DNA from 2 places in the Streptomyces sp. NPDC006997 genome. Region 2 is predicted to be linked to the other one. Evidence: riboswitches for the same ligand, from Rfam matches in the RefSeq annotation. Region 2 holds a riboswitch; the other holds the start of a gene.
The links. Region 2 has a riboswitch for cyclic di-AMP ahead of ABZ659_RS33555 (M23 family metallopeptidase). Riboswitches for the same ligand answer to the same signal wherever they lie in the genome.

Region 1 (4,204 bases), on a different contig from region 2:
TACGCGTCGTCCTGCCACCGCGCCTTCTGGTCGCGCAGCTGTTCGACGCGCTCGCTGGCCTGCCGCTTCTGCCGCTCCAGGTCGGCGATCTCGGCGCGCTGGGCGACGTACTGCCTTATCGGGTAGGCGAGCGCGACGACCAGCGTGCAGACGACCAGGGCGAGCAGGGCCGCGCGGCCGGTGAGGCGGGAGCGGCGGGCCTGGCGGCGGGTCTGGGAGCGGTAGACGCGGGCCGCCGTCTGCTCGCCGAGCAGCCGCAGTCTGGTGGTGGTGGAGAACCGGTCCCGGTCCTTCACTGCCATGCCCCGCCTCCGTCTCGTCCCGCCGTACACGCGCGTACGTCCCCGCACACGGTACGGGACCGGGTACGGGGACGTACGGACGACGCCGCCCACACGTGCGTGGGCGCGTGCGTGGGCTCAGCCCTTGAAGCGCGGGAACGCGCTGCGGCCCGCGTACACCGCGGCGTCGTCGAGGATCTCCTCGATGCGCAGCAGCTGGTTGTACTTGGCGACGCGCTCGGAGCGGGCCGGGGCGCCGGTCTTGATCTGGCCGCAGTTGGTGGCGACGGCGAGGTCCGCGATGGTGACGTCCTCGGTCTCACCGGAGCGGTGGGACATCATGCACTTGAAGCCGTTGCGCTGGGCCAGCTCCACGGCGTCCAGGGTCTCGGTCAGCGAGCCGATCTGGTTGACCTTGACCAGCAGGGCGTTGGCCGCGCCCTCCTCGATGCCGCGGGCGAGGCGCTCGGGGTTGGTGACGAACAGATCGTCGCCGACCAGCTGCACCTTGTCGCCGAGGCGCTCGGTGATGGTCTGCCAGCCCGCCCAGTCGTCCTCGAACAGCGGGTCCTCGATGGAGACCAGCGGGTACGCCTCGACCAGCTCGGCGTAGTAGTCCGTCATCTCGGCGGCGGAGCGCTCCTTGCCCTCGAAGGTGTAGGAGCCCTCCTTGTAGAACTCGGAGGCGGCCACGTCGAGGGCGAGGGCGATCTGCTCGCCGGGGGTGTAACCGGCTTCCTTGATCGCTTCGAGGATGAGGTCGAGGGCCTCGCGGTTGGAGCCGAGGTTCGGGGCGAAGCCGCCCTCGTCGCCGAGGCCGGTGGCCAGGCCCTTGCCCTTCAGCACCTTCTTGAGGGTGTGGTAGACCTCGGTGCCCCAGCGCAGCGCCTCGGAGAACGACTCCGCGCCGATCGGCGCGATCATGAACTCCTGGATGTCCACGTTGGAGTCGGCGTGCGAGCCGCCGTTCAGGATGTTCATCATCGGCACCGGCAGCAGGTGCGCGTTCGGGCCGCCCAGGTAGCGGAAGAGGGGGAGGTCGCTGGCCTCGGAGGCGGCGTGGGCGACGGCGAGGGAGACGCCGAGGATGGCGTTGGCGCCGAGGGAGCCCTTGTTGTCGGTGGCGTCCAGGTCGAACATGGCCTGGTCGATCAGCCGCTGCTCGGTGGCGTCGTAGCCGACCAGCTCCGGGCCGATCTGCTCGATCACGGCGAGGACGGCCTTCTCGACGCCCTTGCCCTGGTAGCGGTTCGGGTCACCGTCGCGCAGCTCGATGGCCTCGAAGGCACCCGTCGAGGCGCCGGACGGGACGGCGGCACGACCGGTGCTGCCGTCGTCGAGGCCGACCTCGACCTCGACCGTGGGATTGCCTCGGGAGTCCAGGATTTCCCGGGCTACGACGACGTCGATGGACGGCACGAGCATCTCCTTCATGGATGTGACGTGGGTCAGCAGTACCGCGGTGGGTGCTGCGCCATGAGCCTAACCGGCCGGGGGCCGTCGGCTCGCCCTCCGACCCCCGGTAGAGCCGAAACCGAGAGTAAATTGTTTCCGAACGGAACAAAGAGAAGGGTGGACGGGTACCGGAAGCAGAGAGGGCACGGGGGCATGGAAAACCCCGCCCCGGCGCGTACGGGGGGAGACGCGCCGGAGCGGGGTGGTCTGCCGGGGCAGGACTTACTTGAGGTGCAGCTGCTGACCCGGGTAGATGAGGTCGGCGTCCTGGACGATGTCGTCGTTCAGCTTGAACAGCTTGGCCCAGCCGCCCTTGACGTCGTGCTCCTGCGCGATCGTGCTGAGGGTGTCACCCTTGACGACCTTGTACTCGCCGTCGCCCTTCTTGACCTTCTTGCCGGTCGGGGTGGTGACGGTCTTCTTCGCGGCCGGGCGCTCGGCGGAGCGGGAGGTGCTCGGCTGCTCGGTCTCGCGGGTGGCGGTGGAGTCGTCGGTGGTCCCGGCGCTGGAGCCGGTGTCCGTGGAGCCGCCGCCGTTGTACGCGGCGCTCGACAGGCCGGTGCCGCAGACCGGCCAGGCGCCCTTGCCCTGCCCCGCGAGGACCTTCTCGGCGATCTCTATCTGCTGGGCCTTGCTGGCCTGGTCGGCGGTGGCGGCGTACTGCGTGCCGCCGTACGCGGCCCAGGTGGAGGCCGAGAACTGCAGGCCGCCGTAGTACCCGTTGCCGGTGTTGATGGACCAGTTGCCGCCGGACTCGCACTGGGCGACGGCGTCCCACTCGGACGCGGTGGCGGCGGAGGCGCTGCCCGCGGCCATCAGCGGGGCGGCGACGGCCGCGGCCCCGGTGACGCCGACGGCGGCGATGGCGCGGACGGTCTTGGACGGACGGCGGTGCTTGCCCTTGCCGGAAAACAGCATGGTTGATCCCCTCACCGACGCCTGCGAGGTGAGCTGTCGGGTTCGGGCCGGTTGAGTTGCCCGGCCACACCCCTCTTTACGAGCGGTGCGGCTTCACCCCTAGCCGGTTCGGCGGCGAGTCTCCTCAACCGCCTGGTCCGGCGCTTACCTTGGGTCCCCCGCTCCTGCCTGCGGCGCTTGACGCGACGACTGTTCCCGGGCCGCCACTGGCAGGATTCGGCGTTGCGGCGGCCGGGGCTCGTGTTGGCGAGCGGTCATGACCGTAGACACGCGATCCGCGGAATTTCAAAGACGATCAGGGCTTCTGAGACTCATCCCACACTTCCACTGAAACGGACATTAGGTGTGAAGTGTGGCGTTAACTCCCGCTACTTTGCGCCCGTTTCCACCCCTACTTCCAGGGTCTGACCGGGGAGGATGAGGTCCGGGTCGGCTCCTACGGCGTCCTCGTTGGCCTCGTAGAGCGCGCACCATCCGCCGTCGAGGTCAAGGGAGTCGGCGATATAGGTCAGATTGTCGCCGGGCTGGACGGTGTAGGCACCGTCGGCGGTGACGGCGGCGTCACGGGCGGCGTCACGGGACGCGTGGCGGCCGGAGGATTCGGCGCGGGCGCCGTCGGCGGAGTCCTCGTCGGCGCTGTCGCCGCGGTGGCGGCCGCTGCCGGAGGTGGCGTCCGACGCGTCGCCGTCCCGGAGCGAAGCGTCCGACGGGTCACTCTTCGTGGAGGCCGTGGGGGAGTTGCGGGGCGCGACGGAGTCCGATTCCGCGCCCGAGCCGGAGGTCGCTTCGGCGTCCCGACCGGAGTCGGACGCGGATCCGGAGTCGGAGCTGGACTTCGAGTCGGAGGTCGCTTCGGGAGCGGCCGAATCAGTGGACTTGTCGGACTTGGTCGACTTGTCCTTGCGTTGGTCGGTGCCGTCCGCGTCCTCTGACGTGGAGTCAGCGGAGTCGTCGGGAGCGTCGGAGGACGCGGAGGACGCCGGGGAGTCCTCGGCCAGTCCCGTGTCGACGTCGGCGGAACCGCTGTCCTTCGTCAGTCCGGAGAGCAGCCCACAGGCGGGCCAGGCACCGGGGCCCTGGTCGGCGAGTATCCGCTCGGCGACGGCTATCTGCTGCGAGCGGCTGGCCAGGTCGGCGCTGCCCGCGTAGTCGAGACCGCCGTATGACTCCCAGTCGTCCTGCGAGATCTGGAGACCGCCGTAGTAGCCGCTGCCGTTGTCCGCGCTCCAGGAGCCGCCGCTCTCGCACTCGGCCACCTGGTCCCACACGGTGCCGTCGGCGGCGCTCGCGCCGGATGCGCCGAGCAACGGGATGGCGATGGCGGAACCGGTCACTCCGGCGGCGACGAGGAGAGCCGGAGCCTGGCGGGGGCGACGGTGACGACCGTTCCCGGAGAGCATGTCGGGACCTTTCGCAAGACAGCGGTGACCAGCGCGGCGCATGATGCTGCGGCGCCGTGCTGATGGGTGAACGTATCGGCAGACGATCACTTGTCACAAGTTAATGCCGCGCAGATCACGTGAAGATCACAGAGTTGAGCGCGTGTCACC
Region 2 (4,204 bases):
TTCGAGGGGGCGGCGGTGGCGCCGAACCGACACTTGGTGGGTTGACGGGGTTTTGCGGGGCGGTAGGTGGGGGTGCCGGCGGGGCTGCTGGCGCCGGGGGATGGCCGCGAGGCCCGGCGCGGCGGGGTGCCTCCCCCAAGCTCTTCGAGCAGGAGGTACCCCCATGGCCCCGGCGGCACGACGGCCCACAGCTCGGTCGGCAGACGGCTGCCCGCAGCGAGGGCGGATGTGGGCGACGGCCCGCAGCGAGGGCGGATCTGGGCGACGGCCCGCAGTCGCCGTACGACGGAAGGGGACGGGTCGGGGGGTGTCCGCCCGCAGTGGTTCGCGCGGAAGACCCCGCACACCCCGCACCCCACAGCCCGCGCGGTTCCGAGGACGGACACCCCCCGGCGCGGCCCCGCACCACCCCCCGGCAGACAGCGCCACACCAGCCACCCACCAAACAGCCACAGGCCGCCGCAGGCGTGCATCTGGAGCAATGGACCTGCGCGGCGCCACGCGGCGGGGCACGCTGCCAGGGACAGGCTGGCGGACAGTGCGGAGGTGGTGGGGCGTGAGGTCGATGGCGCGGAGTGTGGTGTTCGGGGTGGTCGTCAGCTGTCTCGCCGGGCTGCTCGGCGGGTGCGGCAGTCTGGATTCCGAGGCCCGCAGCATGGCCCGCGCCCTACCCCCCGACGCCGACTTCACCCACCCCGGCATCCTCGTCGGCAAGTCACAGCTCAAGGCCGTCCGCGAGAACGTCACCGCGGGCAAACAGCCCTGGCTGAAGGCGTACCTCGACATGCGGGACAGCGAGTACGGCTCGTACCGCTACACCCCGAAGCCCTCCGCGACCGTCTCCTGCCCCACCAACGGCAGACCAGGCCCCGGCTGCCGAGCCGAGCGCCGCGACGCCATCGCCGCCTACACCCAGGCCCTCCTCTTCACCGTCACCGGCAAGGAACAGCACGCCGCCAAGGCCACCGCCATCATGGACGCCTGGTCCGCCAAGCTGAAACGGCACACCGGCGGCAACGCCGCCCTCCAGGCCGCCTGGTCCGGCGCCACCTGGGCCCGCGCCGCGGAGATCATCCGGTACACCCCCGACTCCGGCTGGCCCCAGGGCCGCGTACGCCGCTTCGAGGACATGCTCCGCACGGCCCACCTCCCCGAGGTCACCGCCCGCGTCCCCGACTTCAACGGCAACTGGGACCTCGCCATGACCAACGCGGCCCTCGCCATCGCCGTCTTCCTCGACGACCACCAGACCTTCGACGACGCCCTCGCCCGCGCCCGCGCCCGCGTCCCCGCCTACTTCTACCTGGCCAAGGACGGCCCCCGCCCGCGCCCCCCGAAGGGCGGCACCATCAACACCCCGGCCGAGATCTCCACGTACTGGTTCGGCCAGAAGACGTACAAGGACGGCCTCACCCAGGAGACCTGCCACGACTTCCGCCACGTCGGCTACTCCCTCGCCGCCACCGCCCACATCGCCGAGACCGCCTGGCACCAGGGCGTCGACCTCTACGACGAACTCAAGGACCGCCTGACCGCCACCCTCACCCTGCACGCCCGCCACCAGCTCCGCCGCACCGGCCCCACCCCCGCCTGGCTCTGCGCAGGCAAGGCGGACCGGAACATGGGCCCGCACCTGGAGGTCGTCCTCAACCACCTCGACCACCGCCTCGACGACACCGGCGACGGCGACACCCCCCTCGACGACGCCCGCGAACTCGCCCGCCGTACCCGCCCCGCAGGCGCCGACGGCCGCTTCGTCTCCTGGGAGACCCTGACCCACGCGAACAACCCCGGATAAAGGCGTGTGCTGGGCCCCCCGCCAATGGCGTACACTGGTGTCAACGCCGCGGGGTGGAGCAGCTCGGTAGCTCGCTGGGCTCATAACCCAGAGGTCGCAGGTTCAAATCCTGTCCCCGCTACTGAAGGCTTAGGGCCGGAATCCAGTACATGGATTCCGGCCCTAAGCGTTGTGGCGTACGACTTCACATCTCCCGGCGTGGCCGCCCGCCCCCCGTCACAACCCGTGACCCCTCGAACGCCCTCCGCATAACAACTGACATACAGTCAGGAACCCAATCCCCGGCCAACTCGCCCGATTTTCGCCGTTCATGGCCCCGTACGTCCCCCAGCGTTCGGTAATGATCAAGCGGAACGGCTTGGAATTCAGCCCCCGGTTCTATTAACGTCCGATAACGCAGCGCGGTCGTCCCAGCCGTCACAAGAGACGGCTCCGTGCGCACGCGCCGAATCCCGCGAGGGAACCGGGGAACCACCACCCTGGGGTGAATCGCGCGTCAACCACCGTAGAAGTACGACTGGTTTACGCGCGTAGGAGACCTTCCTGCTCCGAACCCGTCAGCTAACCCGGTAGGCGAAGAAGGAAGGAAGGAGTACGCCTACGTGGCGTCCAACCGGCCTGGCACCCCTGCTGCCTTCGGCTCCGACCCCGGTTCCGTCCGTCCCGTCGACACCGTCGACACCGTCGACACCGTCGTCTACGGCGGCGAGCGCACCGACGAGGGCCCCTGGGAGGAGTGGAACCCCACCGCGGACTCCATCCGCCCCGTACGCGGACGGCACCGCGTCAGCAAGCAGCGCGGCGGCGGCCTCGCCCGCAGCTCCACCGTTCTCGGCGTCGGCGTCATAGCCGCCGTCGGCGCGGGCGGCATGGCCACCGCGCAGACGGGCAAGCCGCCGGTCTCCATCTCCATACCCGACCTGCCCTCCGTCGGCTCCCCCTTCTCGGACGACGACTCCGAGGACACCGCCGCCGAGCCCGCCGAAGAGGCCGCTACCCCGCTCAGCGGCGTCGGCGTCACCACCACGGACACCGCCGAGGGCACCACCGACGCCGGTGAGGCACTGCGCGCCCGCATCATGGCCCAGGCCGAGCAGCAGCAGGACCAGGTCGACACCAAGGCGCAGCAGGCCGCCGAGGCCGCCGCAGCGAAGGCCGCCGCCGAGGCCGCCGAGAAGGCGGAGGAGGAGGCCGCGGCCAAGGCCGCCGCCGAGAAGGCCGCCGCGGAGGAAGAGGCCCGCAAGAAGGCCGAGGCCGAGCGGCTCGCCGAGCTGGCCCGGCAGTACACGCTGCCGACCTCCTCGTACACGATCACCTCGACCTACGGTCAGGCCGGTGCGATGTGGTCCTCCGGCTACCACACCGGCCTGGACTTCGCCGCGCCCACGGGCACGCTCATCAAGGCGGTCCACAGCGGCACGATCACGCAGGCCGGGTGGGACGGCTCGTACGGCTACAAGACGGTCCTCACCCTCGATGACGGCACCGAGATCTGGTACGCCCACCAGTCGTCGATCAGCGTCAGCGTCGGTCAGAAGGTGACCACCGGCGACGTCATCGGGCGCGTGGGCGCGACGGGCAACGTCACCGGGCCGCACCTGCACTTGGAGGTGCACCCGGACGGGGGCGGCGGGATCGACCCGATGGCCTGGCTCCAGGGCAAGGGGCTCACGCCCTGAGCGAGCGTCTCGCGGCATCCCCCTACTCCGCTTCCACCCCCGCTTCACCCTGATCCCCGGCGGTCCTGACGGCAACCCCCCGACGTCAGGGCTGCCGGTTCAGTGCTGGTAGGGATTGTGGACCGGCTGAGCCGGCTGAGCCGGATAGGCCGCGTAGGGCGTCTGCGTCGGCACCCATCCGTACACCGGACGCACCGGAGCCGTCATGCGCGCCGCGTGGTCCAGGGCCGGGTAGGCGATGTCCCGGCGGCTCCACAGCTCGTGCAGCAGTTCCCGTTCCCGTACGGCGAAGTCCGCCCCGGCCCGGCCGCGGCGGGCCCGGTGCCGCAGGAACGCCAGTGCCGTCGCGTACGCCTCGTACTGCGCCACCGTGCGCGACGCCGGTTTGCCCAGGTGGTGACCGGCGTACCCGCGGGCCAGGCGGCGCGCCCGCAGGGAGCCGAGCGCGTACGGCTCGGCCGGGGTGAGCCAGCCCGCGGCGGTGTAGACGGGCAGTTCCTCGCGTACGGTGCGCAGTTCGCGTTGGCGGGTGTAGACGGCCAGCCAGACCAGCAGGCCGAAGACCGGGACCATGAACAGGCCGTACACCGCGAAGAAGCCGTACGGGCCGAAGGACGCCGAGCCGTTCCACAGGGCGTGCGTGCCCATCGCGAGCAGTAGCCCCGACAGCGGGAGCAGGACGCGGCGCACGCGCTGCCGGTCGGCGCCGAGCGCGGCGATGCCGAAG

Region 1: it holds a riboswitch for cyclic di-AMP, as region 2 does, so the genes downstream of both, ABZ659_RS10510 (transglycosylase family protein) here and ABZ659_RS33555 (M23 family metallopeptidase) in region 2, are expected to answer to the same signal.

Annotation. Positions count from the first base shown of each region.
Region 1 covers NZ_JBEYHH010000008.1:130,107-134,310, reverse strand. The annotation lists gene ABZ659_RS10520 (septum formation initiator family protein) at 1-302, opposite strand, end outside; gene eno (phosphopyruvate hydratase) at 420-1,700, opposite strand; gene ABZ659_RS10510 (transglycosylase family protein) at 1,959-2,654, opposite strand; cyclic di-AMP (ydaO/yuaA leader) riboswitch at 2,658-2,840, opposite strand; gene ABZ659_RS10505 (transglycosylase family protein) at 3,023-4,054, opposite strand.
Region 2 covers NZ_JBEYHH010000057.1:17,565-21,768, reverse strand. The annotation lists gene ABZ659_RS33570 (dihydrofolate reductase family protein) at 1-45, shown strand, start outside; gene ABZ659_RS33565 (alginate lyase family protein) at 566-1,798, shown strand; tRNA gene ABZ659_RS33560 (tRNA-Met) at 1,846-1,919, shown strand; cyclic di-AMP (ydaO/yuaA leader) riboswitch at 2,232-2,389, shown strand; gene ABZ659_RS33555 (M23 family metallopeptidase) at 2,401-3,477, shown strand; gene ABZ659_RS33550 (PrsW family intramembrane metalloprotease) at 3,577-4,204, opposite strand, start outside.